Regions from separate parts of the Cellulosimicrobium sp. 72-3 genome, predicted to be linked through region 1. Evidence: predicted binding sites of a transcription regulator. Region 1 holds the regulator's gene; the other holds the start of a gene.

The links. The regulator HrcA, encoded in region 1, represses chaperone genes, less so after heat shock. The targets are predictions, from matches to a motif close to TTNGCACTCGNNNNNNNCGAGTGCNAA.
Region 2: a site for HrcA is predicted at 9,135-9,161, ahead of HKK73_RS07165 (Hsp20/alpha crystallin family protein). Genes of this name have one in related genera too.

What each region holds. Positions count from the first base shown of each region.
Region 1 covers NZ_CP053419.1:2,636,207-2,647,600, reverse strand. Annotated here, with positions in the region: gene HKK73_RS12010 (DJ-1/PfpI/YhbO family deglycase/protease) at 1-380, opposite strand, end outside; gene lepA (translation elongation factor 4) at 586-2,478, shown strand; gene hemW (radical SAM family heme chaperone HemW) at 2,475-3,767, shown strand; gene HKK73_RS11995 (hypothetical protein) at 3,960-5,066, shown strand; gene HKK73_RS11990 (DUF3097 domain-containing protein) at 5,179-6,042, opposite strand; gene HKK73_RS11985 (MFS transporter) at 6,198-7,661, shown strand; gene hrcA (heat-inducible transcriptional repressor HrcA) at 7,741-8,757, shown strand; gene dnaJ (molecular chaperone DnaJ) at 8,864-9,988, shown strand; gene HKK73_RS11970 (16S rRNA (uracil(1498)-N(3))-methyltransferase) at 10,002-10,814, shown strand; gene HKK73_RS11965 (HIT domain-containing protein) at 10,811-11,173, shown strand; gene HKK73_RS11960 (PhoH family protein) at 11,295-11,394, shown strand, end outside.
Region 2 covers NZ_CP053419.1:1,580,214-1,592,408, reverse strand. Annotated here, with positions in the region: gene HKK73_RS07200 (hypothetical protein) at 1-454, shown strand, start outside; gene HKK73_RS07195 (glutamate ABC transporter substrate-binding protein) at 451-1,491, shown strand; gene HKK73_RS07190 (hypothetical protein) at 1,488-2,594, shown strand; gene HKK73_RS07185 (serine/threonine-protein kinase) at 2,591-4,942, shown strand; gene HKK73_RS07180 (PP2C family serine/threonine-protein phosphatase) at 4,939-6,237, shown strand; gene HKK73_RS07175 (VWA domain-containing protein) at 6,308-7,591, shown strand; gene HKK73_RS07170 (FHA domain-containing protein) at 7,588-8,547, shown strand; gene HKK73_RS07165 (Hsp20/alpha crystallin family protein) at 8,555-9,040, opposite strand; gene HKK73_RS07160 (biotin transporter BioY) at 9,379-10,092, shown strand; gene HKK73_RS07155 (class I adenylate-forming enzyme family protein) at 10,113-11,510, shown strand; gene HKK73_RS07150 (thiolase family protein) at 11,507-12,195, shown strand, end outside.

The DNA of each region.
Region 1 (11,394 bases):
GCCCACGGACCGTGGCAGATCGCCGCGACCGGCTTCCCGGCGGCGGTGAACGCGCGCACGAGGCTCACGGCGTCGTCCTGGAGGCGCAGCGCGTCGGCGTTGATCGTCCCGCCCGGCACGAGCAGCAGGTCGTACTCGGCGGGGTCGGCGTCGCCGTGCGTGAGGTTCGGGGTGACGGTGCGGCCGGGGTCCTTGTCGCCCACGAGGGTCTGCACGTCGTCCGCGGACGTGGCCGCGACGTCGACCTGCACCCCCTCGCCGCGCAGGTGCTCGAGCGGGACCACGAGCTCGTCCTGCTCGACGCCGTAGTTGGTCACGATCGCCAGCACGCGGCGCCCCTCGGGGCCGCCGGAGGTGCGGTGCTCGGTGTCCTGGGCCATGAGCGCTCCTCTCGTCGCCGGTCGGCCCGGTGCGGCCGGCCGGTCCTCCACGCTAGGTCGGCTCGCGGTGCCCCGCAGGGCGGGCGGGTGCCCGACGCCGGACGTGGGACAATGGTCGTTCCCGCCCGCCCGAGAGCGACCGTCGGCGCGCCGCCCCCGAGCGCGCGGCCCCGACCCGCACGCCACTCCCAGGAGCGCACCCGCGTTGTCCCCGATCCCCAGCGCCCAGCTGAGCACCCGCATCCAGCCCGCGGCCACGCCGCCCGAGCTGATCCGGAACTTCTGCATCATCGCGCACATCGACCACGGCAAGTCGACCCTGGCCGACCGCATGCTGCAGCTCACCGGTGTCGTCGAGCCGCGCGCCATGCGTGCGCAGTACCTCGACCGCATGGACATCGAGCGCGAGCGCGGCATCACGATCAAGTCGCAGGCGGTCCGCATGCCGTGGGCCGTCGTGGCGGACGGCGTGGAGACGCCGCACGCGCTCAACATGATCGACACCCCGGGGCACGTCGACTTCACGTACGAGGTCTCGCGGTCGCTCGCGGCGTGCGAGGGCGCGGTGCTGCTCGTCGACGCGGCGCAGGGCATCGAGGCGCAGACCCTCGCGAACCTGTACCTCGCGATGGAGAACGAGCTCGAGATCATCCCCGTGCTCAACAAGATCGACCTCCCGGCGGCCCAGCCCGAGAAGTACGCGGAGGAGCTCGCGAACCTCGTGGGCGGCGACCCGGACGACGTGCTCAAGGTCTCCGGCAAGACGGGCGCCGGCGTCGAGGCGCTGCTCGACCGCATCGTCGAGCGCGTGCCCGCGCCGGTCGGCGACGCCGACGCCCCCGCGCGCGCCATGATCTTCGACTCGGTCTACGACACCTACCGCGGCGTCGTGACGTACGTGCGCGTCGTCGACGGCAACCTCAACCCGCGCGAGCGCATCGTCATGATGTCGACCCGAGCGACGCACGAGCTGCTCGAGATCGGCGTCATCTCGCCGGAGCCGATCGTCACGAAGGGCCTCGGCGTCGGGGAGGTCGGCTACCTCATCACGGGCGTCAAGGACGTGCGCCAGTCGAAGGTCGGCGACACCGTGACGAACGCGGCGAAGCCCGCCGCCGACGCGCTCGGCGGCTACTCCGACCCGAAGCCCATGGTCTTCTCGGGCCTGTACCCGATCGACGGGACCGACTACCCGGTCCTGCGCGACGCGCTCGACAAGCTCAAGCTCAACGACGCCGCGCTCAACTACGAGCCGGAGACGTCGGTCGCGCTCGGCTTCGGCTTCCGCGTCGGGTTCCTCGGCCTGCTGCACCTGGAGATCGTGCGCGAGCGCCTCGAGCGCGAGTTCGACCTCGACCTCATCTCGACCGCGCCGAACGTCGTCTACGACGTGACGCTCGAGGACGGGACGCTCGTCAACGTGACGAACCCGTCGGAGTTCCCCGGCGGCAAGATCAAGCAGGTCAGCGAGCCGGTCGTGCGCGCGACGATCCTCGCGCCGAGCGAGTTCGTGGGCACCGTGATGGGGCTGTGCAACGACCGTCGCGGCCAGATGCTCGGCATGGACTACCTGTCCGAGGACCGGGTCGAGCTGCGCTTCACGCTCCCGCTCGCCGAGATCGTGTTCGACTTCTTCGACCAGCTCAAGTCCCGCACGCGCGGCTACGCCTCGCTCGACTACGAGCCGTCGGGCGACCAGGTCGCCGACCTCGTCAAGGTCGACATCCTGCTCCAGGGCGAGCAGGTGGACGCGTTCAGCGCGATCGTGCACAAGGACAAGGCGTACGACTACGGCGTCATGATGACGGCGAAGCTCAAGGAGATCATCCCGCGCCAGCAGTTCGAGGTGCCGATCCAGGCGGCCGTCGGCGCGCGCGTCATCGCCCGCGAGACGGTGCGCGCCATGCGCAAGGACGTCCTCGCGAAGTGCTACGGCGGTGACATCAGCCGCAAGCGCAAGCTGCTCGAGAAGCAGAAGGAGGGCAAGAAGCGCATGAAGAACATCGGGTCCGTCGAGGTCCCGAAGGACGCCTTCATCGCCGCGCTCTCCTCCGACGCCGCGGGCGGCAAGGACGCCAAGGACAAGTCGAAGAAGTGAGCCCGGCGCTGCCCGAGGGCGAGGCGGTCCCGCCCGACGGCTCGCTGCCCTCCTGGGTCGCGGGAGGCGCGGGCGGCACCGTGCCCGCGACCCGCGGGTTCGGGGTCTACCTGCACGTCCCGTTCTGCTCGGTGCGGTGCGGGTACTGCGACTTCAACACCTACACGGCGTCCGAGCTCGGCGGGGGTGCGAGCCAGGCCTCGTACGCGAGCACAGCGATGCGCGAGATCGACCTCGCCGCGCGCGTGCTGCACGACGCCGGGCTGCCCGAGCGGCCCGTCTCGACCGTCTTCGTCGGCGGGGGCACGCCCACGCTCCTGCCTGCCGGGGACCTCGTCCGCCTGCTCGGCGGCGTGCGCGACGCGTGGGGGCTCGCCCCCGACGCCGAGGTGACGACGGAGGCGAACCCGGACTCGGTGACGCCCGAGTCGCTCGCCGAGCTCGCGGCCGCCGGGTTCACGCGCGTGTCGTTCGGCATGCAGTCCGCCGTGCCGCACGTGCTCGCGACGCTCGAGCGCACGCACGACCCGCGCCGCGTCCCGGACGTCGTGCGCTGGGCGCGCGACGCCGGCCTCCAGGTCTCGCTCGACCTCATCTACGGCACGCCGGGGGAGAGTCTCGACGACTGGCGGGCGAGCCTCGAGGCCGCGCTCGCGACCGGCGTCGACCACGTGTCCGCGTACGCGCTCGTCGTGGAGGCGGGGACGAAGATGGCCGCCCAGGTGCGGCGCGGGGAGGTCGCGCTCCCGAGCGAGGACGACCAGGCCACGAAGTACGAGCTCGCCGACGAGCTGCTCACGGCGGCGGGCCTCACCTGGTACGAGGTGAGCAACTGGGCGCGCACCGACGCGGACCGCTGCCGCCACAACCTCGCGTACTGGCGCGGCGACGACTGGTGGGGGGTCGGGCCCGGCGCGCACTCCTACGTCGCGGCGGCCGGTACCGAACCTGCGGGGGCGTCGCCCGAGGACGCCCGCGTCGGCGTGCGGTGGTGGAACGTCAAGCACCCCCGCCGGTACGCGGCGCTGCTCGAGGCGGGCACGAGCCCCGCGGCGGGGCGCGAGCTCCTCACGCGCACGGAGGGCCGGCTCGAGCAGACGATGCTCGGCGTGCGGCTGCGCGAGGGACTCGACCTCGCGGTCCTCTCCCCGGCGGGACGCCACGCCGTCGCCGGGCTCGTCGCGAACGGGCTGCTCGACGGCCGCGCAGCGGTCGCCGGTCGTGCCGTGCTCACCCTGCGGGGGCGGCTGCTCGCGGACACGGTGGTCCGGACGATCACGGACGAGTGACGTCGGCCCGGGTCCACCGCGACCCGGGCGCGCCCCGCGAGGACGAGGCCCTCGGCGGCACCACCCTGCCCGCCGCCGCGCGACGGTCGCGGTGCTCGCCGCGCGGTCCGGGCCGTGAACCGCCAAGGTGGACCCAGCACGTCGACGGAGCGTGCAGCCCGCAGCACGTGACGACGAGGAACGAGGTGCACGATGACCGACCCTACGAACCCGGGCGGCGAGCCGCCCCGCGACGACGAGCACACCCCCGCCGACGGCGCGGGCGGCCCGCGACCGGACGCCACGCCACCGGCCGGTCCCGGACCCGGCCGGCCCGACGCCGCCCCGTCCGGGGGCGACGTCCCGCCCGCCTCGCCGTACGGCCCGGGCGGGGGAGCGCCGCACGACCCGGCCGCACCGCCGTCGGGCCCGCCCGCGTACGGCGCACCGGGTGCCTACGGCGCGCCGACCGGTGCGCCGGACGGCGCGGCCGGGGGACCGGGTACGCCCCCGCCGGGCGCGTACCCGCCCCCGTCCGGTGCGTACCCGCCGCCCGCCGGCGGATACCCGCCCCCCGCCGGGGGGTACCCGCCGCCGCCCGGGTCGTACCCGGGTGCCGCCGGAGGGTACGGGGGCCAGCCCGGCTACGCGGGCCCGGCGTTCGGCGTCGGCGACGCGATCTCCTACGGGTGGCGTCGCGTCACGTCGAACCTGGGGCCGTGGATCCTCGTCGCGCTGATCTTCCTCGCCGTCAACATCGCGTGGAGCTGGATCACGGGCGGGTTCGACCAGTTCCAGGACCAGTTCGACTACTCCGACACGAACTTCGCGGCCCTCGGCGGCCTCACCTTCACGAGCGTGCTGCTCGGGATCGTCGGCACCGCCATCGGCTACCTCATCACCGCGTTCTTCACGCGCGGCGCGCTCGACGAGGTGGACGGGCGTCGACCCGACGTCGCCGCGTTCTTCCGCATCGGGAACGTGCTCAACGTGCTGCTCGCGGCGCTCATCGTCGGCGTCCTGTCCGGCATCGGGCTCGTCCTGTGCGTCCTGCCCGGGCTCGCGATGCTGCTGTTCTCGGCGTTCGTGTACTACGTCGCGCTCGACCAGGGCGTCGACGCGATCACGGCGATCCGCACGAGCTTCTCGCTCGTCGCGAAGAACTTCGGGCAGGTGTTCCTGCTCCTGCTCGCCCTCGTCGGGATCAACATCCTCGGCGCGATCCCGTGCGGTCTCGGGCTCTTCGTGACGATCCCGCTGAGCTACGTCGCCGTCGGCTACGCCTACCGCCGTCTCACGGGCGGGGTGCCGGCCGCCTGAGACCCGGCCGACGCTGTCGCCGTGCCCCGGTACCGTCCGTCGGTACCGGGGCGCGGTGCGTCTCGAGCGCGGTACCTCACGCGCGGGGTGCGTCCCGCGCGCCCGCGACCGGTCAGGGCGCGGTGACGAAGTCGATGAGCTCCTCGACGCGCCCGAGCAGCGACGGCTCCAGGTCGGCGTAGGTGCGGACCGTGCCGAGGATGCGCTGCCACGCGCGGCCGACGTCCTCCGCGCTCTCCGCCGGCCAGCCGAGCTCGCGCAGGATCCCACGCTTCCACTCGGTGCCGCGCTCGATCACGGGCCACCGCTCGAGGCCGATCCGGGCCGGCTTCACCGCCTGCCAGACGTCGACGTACGGGTGCCCGAGCACGAGCACCGTGCCCGCGGGCGACCGCCGCAGCGCCTCGTCGGCGATCCGCCGCTCCTTGCTGCCGGGCACGAGGTGGTCCACGAGCACGCCCACGCGCCGCTGCGGCGTCGGGCCGAAGTCGGCGAGCGCCGCCGCGAGGTCGTCGACGCCGTGCAGCGGCTCGACGACGACCCCCTCCACGCGCAGGTCGTCGCCCCACACCTTCTCGACGAGCTCGGCGTCGTGCTTGCCCTCGACCCAGATGCGGCTCCCGCGCGCGACGCGCGCCCGCTGCCCGACGACGGCCCGCGAGCCCGAGGCCGTGCGCGTCGGCGCGGCGGGGGCGCGGGAGGTGACGGGCGGGGTGAGCTCGACGGGCGCGCCGTCGACCCAGAAGCCCGGCCCGAGCGGGAACGTGCGGGTCCGGCCCGCGCGGTCCTCGAGCACGACGACGTGCATCCCGCCCGACTTCTCGACCCGGACGACGGCCCCGACCCACCCGGTCTGCACCTCCTCGACGACGAGGCCGCGCTCCGCGGGCTGCGGGCGCGACACGGGCCGCGCGCGGTGGTGGGTGGGGGCGGGCGTGCCGCCGAGGACGTCGGAGCCGTAGCGGTCGAAGGACACGGCGTCACCCTAGGCCAGCGTCCGCCGCTCACCACCGAGATCGCCCCGTGCGTCGCCGGATCGGCCGCCCGCGGGAAGGTCCCGGGCGCCCGGACCGGCCGCGCACGGCGGCTCCCGGCGCGCGCGCCCCCGGGGCGGGGTGGTACCACGGACCGATGAGCCAGCAGCGCGCGGAGCCGGACCCGAACCGCTGGCGCGTGCTGCCGGTCTGCCTCGCGGTGGGCTTCATCACGACGCTCGACGTGTCGATCGTCAACGTGGCCCTGCCGTCGATCGAGTCGTCGCTCGACGCGGGCCCGACCCAGCTCCAGCTCGTCGTCGCCGGCTACACGCTCGCGTTCGGGCTCGCGCTGGTGCCCGCCGGGCGCCTGGGCGACGCGGGCGCACGACGACCGCTCTTCATCGCGGGCCTCGTGGGCTTCGCGCTCATGAGCCTCGCGTCCGGGCTCGCGCCGACCGACACGTGGCTCGGCGTCGCGCGCCTGCTCCAGGGCGTGAGCGCGGGCGTCCTCAACCCGCAGGTCGTCGGTCTCATCCAGCAGCAGTTCCGCGGGTACGAGCGCGGGCGCGCGTTCGGCATGTTCGGCGCGACCATCGGCGTCTCGACGGCGCTCGGGCCCCTGCTGGGCGGGCTCATCATCGCCGCGGCGGGCCCGGAGACGGGGTGGCGGTGGGTGTTCCTCGTGAACATCCCCGTCGTCGCCGTGCTCCTGCCCTTCGCGTGGCGCCTCGTGCCCGGGCCGCCGCGCACCGGCTCGGGCGCGGCGCGCGGGCCGCGCCGGCTGGACCTCGTCGGGCTGGGCCTGCTCGGCGCCGCGACCCTCGGCGTGATGATGCCGTTCGTCACGACGACCGGCCGCGGCGACGACGCGTCGCGCTGGTGGTGGCTCGTGCCGGCAGCGGCCGCCGTGGTGGCCGCCGTCGGGTGGGAGCGGCGCTACCAGCGGCGCACGGGCGAGGCCGTGCTCGACCCGCAGGTCGTGGGGCTCGGGTCCTTCCGCAACGGCGCGCTGCTCGGCCTCGCGTACTTCGCCGGGTTCACGGGCATCTTCCTCGTCGTCACGCTCTACCTCCAGGACGAGCTGGGGTACACGCCGCTCCAGGCAGGGCTCGTCGGCACGCCGTTCGCGGTCGCGTCGGGCGTGTCGGCGTGGTTCTCGGGCCGCTGGGTCGCGCGCTGGGGCCGCGAGCTCGTCGTCGGCGGCGTCGTGCTCGTGCTCGTGGGGGTGGTCGCGGCGGAGGTCGTCGTGCGCACGCTCGGGGACGACCCGGGCGCCGTCGGCCCGGCGCTCGCGGTCGCTCTGCTCGTCGCGGGCGCGGGCAGCGGGACGGTCATCGCGCCGAACCAGACGCTCACGCTGTCCGAGGTGCCGGTGAGCCGGGCCGGGGTGGCGGGCAGCATGCTGCAGCTCGGTCAGCGCATCGGGTCGGCCGTCGGGATCTCCGTGGTCCTGTCCGTCTACTACGGCGGGCTCGCGAGCGGCGACTCGGCCGCGGACGCGACCGGGCGGGCGCTCCTGGTGACGATCGGCCTCGTCGCGGTCGCGCTCGTCGTCGGCCTCCTTGACCTGCGTTCGCGACGAGCGGAGGACCGCCGGACGGGCCGCGCGGACGCGTAGGATTGGCACTCGGAGGTCGAGAGTGCCGACGCCCGCACGCCCGCCCGGGCGGCGACGGTGCGGCACGCGGGAGGTGGACGTGAGCGAGGAGCGCCGGCTCGAGGTGCTGCGGGCCATCGTCGAGGACTACGTCCTCACGCGCGAGCCCGTGGGGTCGCGCGTGCTCACCGAGCGCCACAGCCTCGGCGTCTCGCCCGCCACGATCCGCAACGACATGGCGGCTCTCGAGGACGCCGGGTACATCGCGCAGCCGCACACGTCCGCGGGCCGGATCCCGACGGACAAGGGCTACCGGCTCTTCGTGGACCGCCTCTCGGGCGTCAAGCCGCTGTCCGCGCCGGAGAAGCGCGCCATCGAGACCTTCCTGTCCGAGGGCGTGGACCTCGACGACGTCATCGCGCGCGCCGGGCGCCTGCTCGCCCAGCTCACCGGCCAGGTCGCCGTCGTGCAGTACCCGTCGCTGAGCCGGTCGGGCCTGCGCCACCTCGAGCTGGTGCCCGTCGGCGAGTCGCGGCTCCTCGTCGTCATCATCACGGACACCGGTCGCGTCGAGCAGCGCACGCTCGAGGTCGCGAGCCTGCCGGACGAGGGCACGCTCGTCGAGGTGCGCGCGCGGCTCAACGCCGCGGCCGCGGGCAAGCGCCTCACGGACCTCGCGCCCGGTCTCGCCGCCGTGACCGAGAGCTTCCACCCCGACGACGCCCCGCTCGTCCGCGCGGTGGGCGACCTCGTCGCCCAGACGCTCGCGGAGGAGAGCGAGGAGCGCCTCGTCCTCGCGGGCACGGCGAACCTCGCGCGCGCGGGCATGCGGTTCGAGCACGCGCTGCGCCCCGTCCTCGAGGCGCTCGAGGAGCAGGTCGTCCTGCTCGGGCTGCTCACCGAGATGGCCGCCGAGTCGGGCGTGAGCGTCCGGATCGGTCGCGAGACCCAGCTCGAGGGCCTCGCGGAGACCTCCGTCGTGACGACCGGTTACGGTAACGACGGTGACACGGTCGCGCTCGTCGGCTCGATCGGGCCGACCCGCATGGACTACCCCGGCACCATCGCGGCGGTGCGCGCGGTCGCGCGCTACCTGTCACGGGTGCTCGGCACGTGAGCCCCGCGGTCTCCCCGCCCGCGGCGGGCCCGCTCGACGACCACCCCCGACCCCTCCCGACCGGCCCCGCGCCGGCCTCACGACCCGCACCAGCAGAGAGTGACGTGTGAGCGACTACTACGAGATCCTCGGCGTGGCCCGTGACGCCAACCAGGACCAGATCAAGAAGGCGTACCGCAAGCTCGCGCGCGAGCTGCACCCGGACGTCGCGGGCGAGGAGGCGGGCGACCGCTTCAAGGACGTCGCGCGCGCCTACGAGGTGCTGTCCAACCCGGAGAAGCGCCAGCAGTACGACCTCGGCGTCGACCCCAGCGCCCCCGGCGGCGGGGGCGGCGGCCCCATGGGCGGCGGGTTCGGCTTCCAGGACATCTTCGAGACGTTCTTCGGCGGCGCCCAGGCGCAGCAGGGCCCGATCCCGCGCGCCCGCCGCGGCCAGGACGCGCTCGTGCGGCTCGACATCGACCTCTCCGAGGCGACGTTCGGCGCGCAGCGCGAGCTCCAGGTCGACACGGCGGTCGTGTGCGGCACGTGCGGCGGCACCTGCTGCCGCCCGGGCACCTCGCCCCGCACATGCGAGGTGTGCCACGGGCGCGGCACGGTCCAGCGCGTCGCGCGCTCGTTCCTCGGCCAGGTCATGACGAGCGCGCCGTGCGCCGCGTGCCAGGGCTTCGGCACCGTCATCCCCGAGCCGTGCGCGGAGTGCTCGGGCGAGGGCCGCGTGCGCAGCCGCCGCAGCATCACGGTCAACGTCCCGGCGGGCGTCGACACGGGCACGCGCATCAAGCTCACCGCGCAGGGCGAGGTCGGCCCGGCCGGCGGCCCCGCGGGCGACCTGTACGTCGAGATCCGCGAGCGCAACCACGACACGTTCGTGCGCCGCGGCGACGACCTGCACTGCACCCTCCAGGTGCCGATGACGGCGGCCGCCCTCGGCACCGTGCTCGAGCTGGAGACGCTCGACGGGCTCCAGGAGATCGACCTGCGCCCCGGCACGCAGCCGAACCAGATCGTCACGCTGAAGAACCTCGGCGTCGGGCACCTGCACGGCAGCGGGCGCGGCGACCTCAACGTCCACATCGAGGTCCAGGTGCCCACTGCCCTCGACCCCGAGCAGGAGCAGCTCCTGCGCTCGCTCGCCGCGCTGCGCGGCGAGGAGCGGCCCGAGCCCCGGCTCGCCGCCGCGCACCCGGGCGTGTTCTCGCGCCTGCGCGACAAGCTGTCCGGCCGCTGAGCGGGGCGCGCGCATGAGTGCTCCGGTGTTCCTCGCCGAGACGGGGACCGACGGCGTCGCGCCCGGCGACCGGTACGTGCTCGACGGCGCGGAGGGCCGGCACGCGGGCGTCGTGCAGCGCCGCGGCGCGGGCGAGCGCGTCGACGTCGTCGACGGCGACGGGCTCCGGCTGCGCTGCGTCGTCGAGCACGCCGAGTCGGGCCGCGTGACGCTCCTCGTGCAGGAGGTGGACCGCGAGCCGGCGCCGGACGTCGTCGTGACGCTCGTCCAGGCGCTCGCCAAGGGTGACCGCGACGAGATGGCGATCGAGGCGGCGACGGAGATCGGCGTCGACGCGGTCGTGCCGTGGCAGGCGGAGCGCTCCGTCGTCGTGTGGCGCGGCGAGCGCGCGGCGAAGTCCCGCGCGCGGTGGCTCGCGACGGTCCGCACGGCGACCAAGCAGGCCCGGCGCGCGCGCCTGCCTCGCGTCGAGGTCGCGCTCGACTCGCGCGGCCTCGCGGCGCGGGTCGTCGACGTCGTCGCGGCGGGCGGTCGGGCGATCGTCCTGCACGAGGAGGCGACGACGCCGCTCGCCGACGTCGGGCTGCCCGCCGGTCCGGCCACGGACGGCGCGCCCGCGCCCGAGGTGCTCGTCGTCGTCGGCCCGGAGGGCGGGATCTCCGACCGCGAGCTCGCCGACCTCACGGAGGCCGGCGCGGTCGCGGCGCGGCTGGGGCCCCACGTGCTGCGCACGTCGACCGCCGGACCGGTGGCCGTGGCGCTGCTCGCCGAGCGGCTCGGCCGCTGGGGCGTGGCCGGGACGCGTGGTCTAGCCTCGGGGTCATGACGAGCACCGACCTGCGCACAGACCCGGACTGCCTCTTCTGCCGCATCGTCGCGGGGGAGGTGCCGGCCGACGTCGTGGCGACCAGCGAGCGCTCGATCGCGTTCCGCGACATCGACCCGCAGGCGCCCGTGCACGTGCTCGTGGTGCCGCGCGACCACCACGGCGACATCGCCCAGCTCGCGGCGGCGGACCCGGAGCTGCTCGGCGACGTCGTCGCGCTGGCGGACGAGGTGGCGGGCGACCTGGCCGACGGCCAGTTCCGGCTCATCTTCAACTCGGGGCCGCGCGCCGGCCAGAGCGTGTTCCACGTGCACGGCCACGTCATCGCGGGCGCCGAGCTCGGCTGGTCGCCCGCCTGAGCCCTGCGCGAAAGCGCGTGTGACGCCCGGCCGCGCTCGGTACGATGGAAGCGATCTGCGGGGCGGTGGCCGTCCCGGACCCACTGCCCGACCGAAGGAGCGCAGCGGCGCAAGCCGGCTCATGACCTCTCTGTCCCGAGAACCCGACCCCTCGTCGCACCGGGTCGAGCACCGCATCGTCATCCCGAACCACGTGCCGATGGTGGCGCTCCTCGGTAGCC
Region 2 (12,195 bases), 1.1 Mb from region 1:
CGCGAACGACGCGAAGTCCATGGAGGCGTTCACGCTCATCAAGCGCGGCTCGGGCCAGACGTACGAGGAGTCGTTCGTCGCGGCCACGGACGACGCGGCGGCACGCCTCGACACCGCGGCGGCCGAGGGCAACCTCGACGGGACGACGGCGCAGGCGCTGGACGCCTGGGTCGCGCGGCACGCCGAGATCCGCGCGCTCGACGACGCGGGCCAGTGGGACGACGCGGTCGCCCTCGCGACCGCGACCGACCCCGAGAGCCCCAACGCCGCGTTCGACGCGTTCTCGGCCGCGGCGCGCGACGACATCGAGACCCACGCCGCCGCCACGAGCGACCGCCTCGACGGCGCGGCGACGACGGCCACCGTCGCGGGCTGGCTGCTGCTCGCGGCAGGGCTCGTCGCGGCGCTGCTCGCGTGGCGCGGCGTGACGGCACGACTGGAGGAGTACCGGTGACCACGACGCCCGCCCCCCACGCCCGGCCCGCCGGGACCCGCCGCACCGGCACGCGCGCGCGCCGCGCCGGCGTCGTCACGACCGGGCTGGCCTCGGCGCTCGTCGCGCTGCTGACGCTCGGCGCGTGCTCCGGGCCGTCCGGCGCGGAGGACCTGCGCCTGACGACCACCCCGCAGGACGAGTCGGCCGCGGAGTCCCCCGCGGCGCCCGCCGCACCCGCCGAGTGCACCGACCCGCTCGCCTCGTACGCGCCCGAGGGCGCGCTGCCCGGCCCGGACGCCCTGCCCGGCGGCAGCACCATGGCCGCGATCCGCGACCGCGGCACGCTCGTCGTCGGCGTCTCGGCGGACACGCTGCTCATGGGCGCGCGGAACCCGCTGTCCGGCCAGATCGAGGGCTTCGACATCGACGTGCTGCACGAGGTGTCGCGCGCGATCTTCGGCGACCCCGACCGGCTGCAGTTCCGCGTCATCACGTCGGGGCAGCGGCTCGAGGTGCTCGAGAACGGCGAGGTCGACCTCGTCGCGCGCGCGTTCACCATCAACTGCGAGCGCTGGGAGTCCATCGCGTTCTCCGCGGAGTACTACCACGCGGGGCAGAAGGTGCTCGTCACGCGCGACTCGACCGCGAACGGGATCGCGGACCTCGAGGGACAGCGCGTGTGCGCGCCCGAGGGCACGACGACGCTCACGCGCCTCGAGCAGTTCTCCGGCATCGAGCCCGTCCCGGCGACCACGCACACGCAGTGCCTCGTGCTGTTCCAGCAGGGCAAGGTCGACGCGATCACGGGTGACGACACGATCCTCGCGGGCTTCGCGGCCCAGGACCCGTACGCGAAGGTCGTCGGCGAGGCGATCAGCGACGAGCCCTACGGCATCGGCATCCCGGCGCAGAACGTCGACATGGTGCGGTTCGTCAACGGCGTGCTGGAGCAGATGAAGGCCGACGGGCGCTGGGCCGCGATCTACGGCGAGTGGCTCGGCGGCCTCGGCCCGGCCCCGACCCCGCCGGCCGCGGTGTACGGCCGCACGCCGTGACGCGCTCCCCCGCACCCGAGGCGCCGGGACGGCTCGGCGAGGCGATCCCCGCCGCCGACCTCCTGGCGTACCTCGGCGCGCTCGAGACCTGGCTCGACGAGCGCCGCACCGAGCTCGACCGGCTCGACGCCGCCGCGCAGGCCGCCGCGACGCCCGACGCCTACACCGCCGACCTCGTGCTCGCGCTGTCGCTGTGGCAGGCGATCCGCTCGCGCGCCGACGAGATCCGGCCCGTGTGGGACTCGGGCCGGGCCGACGCCGTCGCGCGCGAGAAGATCTCCCAGCTCCTGTGGGGCCGGCTCGACTCGGGCTCGGGCGCCGCGCTCGTCTCGCTCGTCGAGGCGGTCAAGCTGTGCGACGCGCTCGTCGTGCAGCTGCGCACGCGTCTGTCCTTCGACCCGCACACGGCCGACCAGGTGGCGCGGCTGCGCGGCGTGCGCGCCGAGCTCGTGCGCTGCGAGGACCTCGCCGGCGCGGACGCCGACGCGCGCGGGCGCGTCGAGACCCTCCGCGGGCGCCTCGACCATCTCGTCGCGCAGGCCGCGCGCGGCGCCGACGTGTCGGGCCCGCTGGCGGAGCTCGAGACCGAGGTCGCGCGCGCCGAGCGCGACCTCATCGTCGCGTCCGCGCAGCGTCGCGAGCTGCGCCGCGACCGCGCCCGCACCGAGGAGCAGCGCGCCGCGCTCGAGGCGCGCGAGCCCGCGCTGCGCGAGCTCGTCGCGCGCTGCCGCCGCGAGATCGCGCACCCGCCGCGGCTCGCCGTCCCCGACGTCTCGCGCCTCGGCCCCGTGCCCGACTCGCGGTTCGAGCTCGACGCCTACGCGGCCCGGCTCGCGACCGTGGCCCGCGCCGTCGAGACCGTCGAGGACGCCTACACCCGTCCCCTGCGTGCCCGCGCCGAGCTGCGGTACAGCCTGGAGCGGCTCGCCGCGCGGGCCGACGCGAACGGCCGCTCGGCGTCCCCCACGGTGCGCTCGGGCCTCGCCGAGGCGCGCGAGGCCGTCGAGACGACGCCGTGCGACGTGACGCTCGCGCGGTTCCTCGTCGAGCAGTACCAGTTCCTCACCCGCGACCTGCCCACCCCGGAAGGAGCGTCGTCGTGACGACCACCGCGACCGTCCCGTGCTCGGAGCCCGGCTGCCCGGGCACCATCGAGGACGGCTACTGCAACGTCTGCGGCGCGCCCGCGGGCGGCTCCGGCACCACGCCGACGCCCGCCGCGAGCGGCACCACCGGCGTGCCCGCGCCCGGGAGCGCGGCCGCCGCCTCGCCGTCCGCCATGCTCGGCACCGGGTTCGTGCAGGGCCGCCCGGGCACCGCCGGGGCGGGCGACCCCGACGCCGAGCGCTCCACGCGCACCGGCCGCACGAGCTCGAGCCGCCTCGCGTCGACCGCGCTCGGCTCCGCGCGCACCGCCGCGACCGGCTCCAAGGCGACCCGCCGCGTCGGGACGTCCTCGACGCGCCTGCGCGGCCGTGGCCTCGGCGCGGGCCTCACGACGGTCCCGTCGGTGCCCGTCCGGGACCCGCTGCAGTCCGTCATGGCCGTGCCCGAGGTCGCCGAGCGCAAGCGCTTCTGCCCCGCGTGCGGCGAGAAGGTGGGCCGCGGGCGCGACGGGCAGCCCGGCCGCACCTCCGGGTTCTGCCCCCACTGCGGCAACCGCTTCGACTTCACGCCGCAGCTGAAGCCGGGCGACCTCGTGGGCGGGCAGTACGAGGTCGTGGGCTGCCTCGCTCACGGAGGCCTCGGCTGGATCTACCTCGCGCGCGACCAGAACGTGTCCGGCCGGTGGGTCGTGCTCAAGGGCCTGCTCAACTCCGGCGACCCCGACGCCTACGCGGCGGCGATCTCGGAGCGCCAGTTCCTCGCGGAGGTCGAGCACCCGCTCATCGTCGAGATCTACAACTTCGCGATGCACGACGGCGCCGGCTACACCGTCATGGAGTACGTCGGCGGCGAGTCGCTCAAGGAGATCCTCCAGCAGCGCCGGGAGGACAACAACGGCGTCATCGACCCGATGCCCGTGGACCAGGCCCTCGCCTACGTACTAGCGATCCTGCCCGCGTTCGCGTACCTGCACGACCACAACCTGCTGTTCTGCGACTTCAAGCCGGAGAACGTCATCCAGCAGGGCGACGGCGTGAAGCTCATCGACCTCGGCGGCGTGCGCCGCACCGACGACCTCACGTCCGCGATCTTCGGCACCGTCGGCTACCAGGCGCCCGAGGTCGCGGAGGTCGGGCCGTCGGTCGCGTCCGACATCTACACGATCGGCCGCACCCTCGCGACGCTCGTCCTCGACTTCCGCGGGAACACGACGACGTACGTCGCGTCGCTCCCGCCCGTCGCGGACACCCCGGTGTTCCAGCAGTACGACTCGTTCTACCGCCTCCTCGCCAAGGCGTGCGCGCTCGACCCGGCCGACCGGTTCGCGACCGCGGACGAGATGCGCACCCAGCTCCTCGGCGTCCTGCGCGAGGTCGTGGCGGCGGACGCCGGCCCGGGCAACCCGGCGCTGCACTCCGCGGCCTCGGTCCTGTTCGAGGCGCCGGTCGCGGACGTCGCGTCCCGCCCGCTCGCCTGGGACGAGCTGCCGACGCTGCGGCGCGACGACCACGACCCCATGGCGAGCTGGCTCGCCGGGGTCAACGTCGTGGACCCGGACGCGCGCCTCGCCGCGCTCGCCGACGCGCCCGAGGACACGGTCGAGGTGCGCCTCGCCCGGGCGCGCGCCGCGATCGAGGCGGAGCGGTTCGACGTGCTGCGCGACACGATCGCGACCATCCTCGCGGACGACCCGTGGGAGTGGCGCGCCGCGTGGATCGGCGGCCTCGGCGAGCTCGCGCAGGGCGACCCGGTCGCGGCGCGCGCGTCGTTCAACGCCGTGTACGGGCAGGTGCCGGGCGAGCTCGCGCCCAAGCTCGCGCTCGCCGCGGCCTGCGAGCTGAGCGGCGAGCCCGACATCGCCGAGTCGCTCTACGTGATCTGCGCGCGCACCGACGCGAACTACACCGCGCCGGCCGCGTTCGGGCTCATGCGCGTGCGCGAGGCGCGCGGCGACCTCGACGGCGCGCTGCACGCGCTCGACCTCGTCGGCCCGACGCGCGGGTCGTACGTCGAGTCCCGCACGCTCCGAGCGCACCTGCTCGCCGCCTCGGGCCGCGGGCTGCCCGCGCTCGCCGACGCCATGGCGAGCGTCTCGACCGTCGCGATCGCGCCGCGCGAGCGGGCCGAGCTCGCGGTGGGCGTCCTGCGCTCCGCGCTCGACACCGTGACCACCTCCGGCCCGGAGCCGACCACGCGCATCGCGGGCGTGCCCGCCGACGAGCCCGCGCTGCGCGACGCGCTCGAGGGCGCGTACCGCGAGCTCGCGTCGCTCACCGACTCGCGGGACGAGCGCATCACGCTCGTGGACCACGCGAACGAGGTGCGCCGGTGGACGATCCGATGAGCGACTCCCCGGCGCCCGCGCCCGCACCGGTGCCCGGCGGCACGGTCGCGGAGCCGAGCGGCGTGCTCGCGTGCCCGGCGTGCGGGGAGCCGTCGCCCGAGGGCGCCCGGTTCTGCGAGGCGTGCGGCACCCCGCTCGCCCCGCTCCCGACGGCGACGGGCCCGGACGCCGGGACCGGAGCTGCCGCGGACCTCGCGACCGACGCCGCGACGGACCCCGCAGCAGCCGGGACCGGGGACGGCGGGCCCGGGTCCGACGACGGGACCGCCGCCGGGACCACCGAGCCGACCGGCGGAGCCTTCGCCGAGACCGACGGCGACGGCACCGAGAGCGGCGCGCGCCCCTGCGTGCGCTGCGGCGGCCGGGTCGCCGAGGACGGGTACTGCACCGAGTGCGGCGAGCCCGCGGCGTCGGAGCGCGACCACTGGGCCGAGCGGCCCGCGAGCTGGGTCGCGGGCGTGTGCGACCGCGGCGTGCGGCACTCGCGCAACGAGGACGCGATGGCCCTGGCGGCGAGTCCGTCCGCGACCGCCGAGCGGGCGTTCGCGGCGCTCGTCGTGTGCGACGGCGTGTCCTCCGCCCCCGACTCGGACGTCGCGAGCCTCGCCGCGGCGCGCGCCGCGCGCGACGTGCTCGCGGCGGGCGCGCCCGACGGGCCCGACCCCGTGACCGGCGAGGCCTCGGCGCGCATGGGCGCGTGGTCCGCGCTCCTCGGCGACGCGTCGCGCGCGGCGCAGGACGCGATCCTCGCGACCGTGGGCACGATGGCCGACCGCGAGAACCCGCCGTCGTGCACGTTCGTCGCGGCCGTCGTCGACGGGCCGCTCGTCGTGGCGGGCTGGGTCGGCGACTCGCGCGCCTACTGGATCCCGGACGACGGCGACGCGCACCAGCTCAGCGTGGACGACTCGTGGGCGCAGGAGATGATCGCGCAGGGCGTGCCGCGCGCCCAGGCGGAGACGTCGCCGCAGGCGCACGCGATCACGCGCTGGCTCGGCCCCGACGCCCCCGACCCGGTGGCCCGCACGGCCGCGACCCTGCCCGACCGCGACGGCTGGCTGCTCGTGTGCTCGGACGGCCTGTGGAACTACTGCTCCCCCGCGGCCGACCTGGCGGCCCTCGTGCGCAGCACGCAGGACCGCGTCGGCGACGACCCGCAGGTGCTCGCGGGCGCGCTCGTCGACTGGGCGAACGCCCAGGGCGGCCGGGACAACATCACGGCGACGCTCGCCCGGTTCTCCCGGGCGTCGTCCGCGACCCCGCCGCCGCCCCCGGCGGACCCCGCCACGGCCTGACGCGCACCGCGCGTCGGGCCCCGACGACCCGATAGCCTGCACGAACACCCGCACCACCGAAGGAGCCCCCATGGCCGAGTTCGCCGCCGAGGTCTACCAGAACGAGTTCCTGTCCGAGGGCGCGACGGACGTCCACGCGATCGTCACCGTGACGTGCCGCGGCGCCGGGAGCGCGGGGAGCGCCGGCGGCGCGGGCGGGGTGGCCGAGATCATCATGGTCGACACGTCGGGGTCGATGTCGGGGCGCAACATCGAGGCCGCGAAGCACGCGGCCCAGGTCGCGGTCGACCAGATCCTCGACGGCACGTGGTTCGCGATCGTCGGCGGCAGCCACGTCGCGAACCGTGCGTTCCCCTACCCGAACGCCCGCATGGCCATGGTGCAGATGGAGCCGGGCGCGCGCGCCGAGGCGAAGCGCGCGATCTCGATGCTCACGCCCGGCGGCGGCACGGCGATGAGCACGTGGCTGCGTCTCGCGGACCAGCTCTTCGCGACGGTGCCGCAGGCGACGCAGCGGCACGCGATCCTGCTCACCGACGGCAAGAACGAGTCCGAGCCCCGCGCCAACCTCTCAGCCGCGGTGCGGGACGTCACGGGCCACTTCCAGTGCGACGCGCGCGGCGTCGGCTCGCGCTGGCAGGTCGACGAACTGCGCGAGATCTCGACCGCGCTGCTCGGCACGGTGGACCTCATCGCGGACCCGAACGAGATCGCCGCCGACTTCGAGAAGCTCATGCAGACGTCGATGGCGCGCGGCGTCGCCGCGGCCGACCTGCGCGTGTGGGCCCCGCAGGGCTCGCAGGTGCTGTTCGTGCGCCAGGTCGCCCCGACCGTCGAGGACCTCACGCACCGCCGGGCCGAGGTCAACCCGCTCACGGGCGCCTACCCCACCGGGTCGTGGGGCGACGAGTCGCGCGACTACCACGTCGCGGTGCGCGTGGCCTCGAAGCCCGTCGGCTCCGAGCAGCTCGCGGCGCGCGTCCAGCTCGCCGTGAACGGCGAGGTCGTGTCCTCGGGCCTGGTCAAGGCGAAGTGGTCCGACGACGAGTCGCTCACCACGCGCATCAACCCCGAGGTCGCGCACTACACCGGCCAGACCGAGCTCGCCGCGGCGATCCAGGAGGGCCTCGCGGCCAAGGCGTCGGGCGACGAGGCGACGGCGACCGTCAAGCTCGGCCGCGCCGTCCAGCTCGCGCAGCAGACCGGGAACGAGGAGGCGACGTCGCGGCTGCGCAAGGTCGTCGAGATCGACGACGAGGAGCACGGCACCGTGCGGCTCAAGCGCAACACCTCGACGCTCGACGAGATGGCGCTCGACACCGCCTCGACGAAGACGACGCGGGTGCGTCGGTGAGCGCCGTCGTCTGCCCCAACGGGCACCCCTCGGAGTCGACCGACTACTGCGACGTGTGCGGCGAGCCCATCGCCGCGGCGTCGGCACCCGCGACGCTCGCGACGGGCGCGTCGTCCCCTGCTCCGGGCGCGGCCTCCGCACCGGCGCAGGCGCTCGAGTGCCCGAACTGCGGCTCGCCGGCTCCGGCCGGTGCGCTGTTCTGCGAGAACTGCGGCTACGACTTCACCACCGGCGCCCTGCCCGACCCGGTGGAGCCTGCGTCGGCGCTCTCGCTCGACCCGCCGTCGCGCCCCACGCCGGCCACCCCGGCCGCACCCGCCGCTGCCCCGGCCGCACCGCAGGCGGGCCTCGCGTCGGGCGCGACGCCGCCCCCGCTCCCCGCTCCGGCCGCGTCGCCGGCGTCCGCGGCCACCCCGCCGCCGGGCGCCTCCGCACCGCTCGAGGCTCCGGCGTCGACGCCGGCCGCCGGGACCGCCGCGGGTGCGCAGCCCGACGATCCGGCCGGCCCCGCGCCGTCGGGCGCGCACCTGCCGACGCCGCCCGTGCCCGGGCCGGACCAGTGGGTCGTCGAGATCTGGATCGACCCGGACTGGTACGCGGCCCAGCAGCCCGAGGACCCCATGCCGTCGGCGGGCCTGCCGGGGCTCGTCGTGCTGCGCGAGCGCAGCGTGCTCGTGGGGCGCCCCTCGGTCTCGCGCGGCATCCACCCGCAGGTCGACTGCGGCGCGGACACCGGCGTCTCGCGACGGCACTGCCAGCTCAGCGCGGACGGCCAGCGCTGGTGGGTCGAGGACCTGCAGTCCTCGAACGGCACCTACGTGAGCCCCGCGGGCGAACCGCTCCCGACGGACCCGATCCCCGCCGGCCAGCGACGCGAGCTGGCCGACGGGGACCGCGTGTACCTCGGGGCGTGGACGCGCCTCGTCGTCCGCAAGGCGCTCCCGGGCGAGGCGTGAGCCCGGCTCAGCCCTCCGACGTCTGAGGCTCGGCCTCGGCCGTGATCTGGGTCGCCGCGCCGCCCGCGCGGTGCGCAACCTCGATCCGGCGGGGCCGGGCCTCCTCGGCCACCGGGATCGTCAGCGTCAGCACGCCGTCCTCGTACGACGCCGTGATCTTGTCGAGCGCCAGGCCGCGCCCCACCGTGAGCTGGCGCGCGTACGTGCCGGACGGCCGCTCGCGGGCGAGCCACTGGACGTCCGGGTCGGTCCGCGGGCTGCGCTCGGCGCGGATGGTCAGCGTGCGGTCCTCGACGGACACGTCGATCGTGCCCGGGTCGACGCCCGGGAGGTCCATCGTCAGCACGTAGTGGTCCCCGGCGCGGAACAGGTCGAGCGGCATGCCGCCCGAGGCCGCCGAGGCCGCGGTCGCGCGGGCGCCGGACGCGAGCTGGCCGACCAGACGGTCCATCGCGTCGAAGGTGCTCGTGAAGGGGTCGATCATCGCAGCCACACCTCTCACCTCCTCGTCGCTCGGTCCCGGACGGTCCGGGACCGGTCGGTGCTCCCGCGAGGCAGGCACCCCGCGGGCGGCTACAGCTCCTGTTTTAGCACTCTCCCCCCGCGAGTGCCAAGAGGTGCGACGCGCCGTGTCGCCCGGCCGGACAGGCCGGGTTGTGCGGCTCCCACACCGACCCCGCGCCCGCGCCCCGGCGCGGTTGGAGGATCCCTCCAACGCCTTGTGCGATCCGTGCACGGCGGGCCGCGGAGGTGGTCGCGAGCGCCGTCGCCCGACGACCGCCGTCCCGGCCAGAGTGGACACGCCCGACCACCGACAGCAGGGAGCCCGCGATGACCGACGCCCGCACGGAGACGCCCGCCGCCACCCCGCCCGCCACGGCGCCCACCGCCCCGGAGGTGCTGCGCGCCGCACCGCGGGACGTGCCCGACCGTCGCCGCGGCCGGTTCGCGCTCGACGCCGGCGACGCCGCGCGGGTCGCGACGTTCGCCGCGCTCCTGGCCGCGCTCGGTCTGCCCGGCTCGATCGCGCTGTTCGGCAACGCGGTGCCCGTGACGCTCCAGACGCTCGGCGTCATGCTCGCGGGGGCGATCCTCGGCGCGTGGAGCGGCTCGCTCGCCGTGGCGACGTTCCTCGCGCTCGCCGCGGCCGGGCTCCCCGTCCTCGCGGGCGGGCGCGGCGGGCTCGGGGCGTTCGTCGGGCCGTCCGCGGGCTACCTCGTCGGGTTCCTCGCCGGCGCGGCCGTCGTCGGCCTGCTCGTCGACCGGCTCCGGCGCGTCACGTTCGCGCCCGTGCTCGTCGCGTGCGTCGTCGGCGGGATCGCGGTCGTCTACGCCGTCGGCATCCCGGTGCAGGCGCTCGTCACGGGCGTGCCGCTGCCCACGACCGCGCAGCTCTCGCTCGCGTTCCTGCCCGGCGACCTGCTCAAGGCGCTCGCCGCCGCCGCGATCACGGTGGGCGTCGTGCGGGCCTACCCCGCGGCCCGTCCGGTCGGGCGCACCGGCCGCGGCGACCGTGCCGCGGCCGACGGCCGCCCCGTCTCCTGAACACCTGCGAGAGTGTCCGCGTGCCCGTCGCCCACCAGGTCCTGACGCACGCCGCCGACCCGGCGGCGCGCGACCGTCCCGCCCTGCGCACGCCCGAGCGGTCGCGCACCTACGCCGCGCTCGCCGCGGACGTGCGCGTGGGCGCGACGCACCTGCGCGCGTCGGGCACGCGACCGGGCGACCTCGTCGCCGTGTCGCTGCCGGACCCGCTCGACCTGCTCACGGCGGTGCTGGCCGTCGACCACCTGGGCGCGACGCCGCTCGTGTGCGACGCCGCCTGGCCGCGCGCCCACCGCGCCGAGGTGCTGCGCACGCTCGCGCCGCGCACGTTCGTCGAGGTGCCGCTGCCGCGCGGGACCGGCACCGCCGACGGCGCGGAGCCGACGCCACCGCACGTCCCCGGTCCCGACGACCTCGCGTGGGCCGGGTTCTCGTCCGGGAGCACCGGCCGCCCGCGCGCGGTCGTGCGCACGCGCGCGTCGTGGGCGGGGTCGTTCGACGCGGTCACGCGGCTCCTCGGGCTGCGAGCCACGGACACCGTCCTCGTCCCCGGCCCGCTCGCGTCGTCGCTGTACTGCTTCGCCGCCGTGCACGCACTCGCCGTCGGGGCGTGCGCCGTCCTCACGCGCACCCCGGCCGCGACGACGGCGGCGCTCGCGACGAGCGACGTCGTGCACCTCGTGCCGCAGGTCCTCGACGACGTGCTCGACGCCGTCGCCGCGGGCGCGCCGTCCCGACTGCGGCACGCGGTCGTCGGCGGGGCGTCGCTCGCGCCCGGGGCGCGGGAGCGGGCGCGGGGCCTCGGCGTCGACGTGCTCGCGTACTACGGCGCCGTCGAGCTGTCGTTCGTCGCCTACGACCCCGACGGGTCGGGGCTGCGCGCGTTCCCCGGCGTGGACCTGGCGGTGCGCCCCCTGCCGTCGGCGAGCGTCGGCGAGGTGTGGGTCCGCTCGCCGTGGGTGTCGCGCGGCTACCTCGCGCGCGCCACGGGGCCGCTGCGGCGCGACGGCGCGTGGCACACCGTCGGGGACCTCGCCGACCCGGGCCCGGAGCCGCTCGTGCTGCGCGGCCGGGGCGACGGCGCGATCCTCTCGGGCGGCTCGACGGTCGTGCCCGAGGACGTCGAGGTCGTGCTGCGGGCCGTGCCCGGGGTGCGCGACGTCGTCGTGCTCGGCACGGCGCACCGGCGCCTCGGGGCCGTCGTGACCGCCGTCGTGGAGTGCGACGACCGGTCGGGGCTGCGTGCGCACCTCGAGCGGGTCGCCCGCGCGGCGCTCGCGCCGGCCCAGCGACCGCGGCGCTGGTACGGCACGCGCGCGCTGCCACGGACGCCGTCGGGCAAGCCCGCGCGCGGCGCGGTGAGCGAGGCCCTCGGCGGGACGGACCTCGCGCGGTCGGGCCTGGAGCCGCTGCGGTGACCCGGCACCCGAGCACGTCGACGCACGGCACGACGGACGCGACACCCGTCCTGGTCGCCGCGCGCCGCACGTGGATCGGCACCGCGGGCCACGGGCACCGGGAGCTCACCGAGGTGGACCTCGCGGCCGCGGCGCTGCGCGCGACCCTCGACGACGCGCGGGCGCACGGCGTCGACGGCGGCGTCGCGGACGTCGTGCTCGGGTGCTGCACGGGCCCCGGCGGGGACGTCGCGCGCGTCGCGGCGCTCGCCGCGGGAGCGGGCGTCGGCGTGCCGGGGCTCACCGTCGACCGGCAGTGCGCGTCGGGCCTCGCGGCCGTGCTCGTCGCGGCGCAGCAGGTCCGCGCGGGCGAGGCGGCGCTCGTCCTCGCGGGCGGCACCGAGAGCGCGACGCGCTCCCCCGCGCGGGCCCACCGCACGCCGTGGGGCGACGTCCCTTACGCGCGCGCGGCGTTCGCGCCCGTGCCGTGGGCGGACCCGGGGATGGGCGCCGCCGCCGACGAGCTCGCGCGGCGCCGCGGCGTGACCCGCGAGCGCCAGGAGGCGTACGCGGTGCGCAGCCACGCGCGCGCCCGTGCAGCGCACGACGTCGGCCGGTTCGCCGCCGAGACCGTGCGCGTCGGCCCGCTGGGCCGTGCCCTGGAGCGCGACGAGCGCGCGCGCCGCCTCGACCCGGCCGTCGTCGC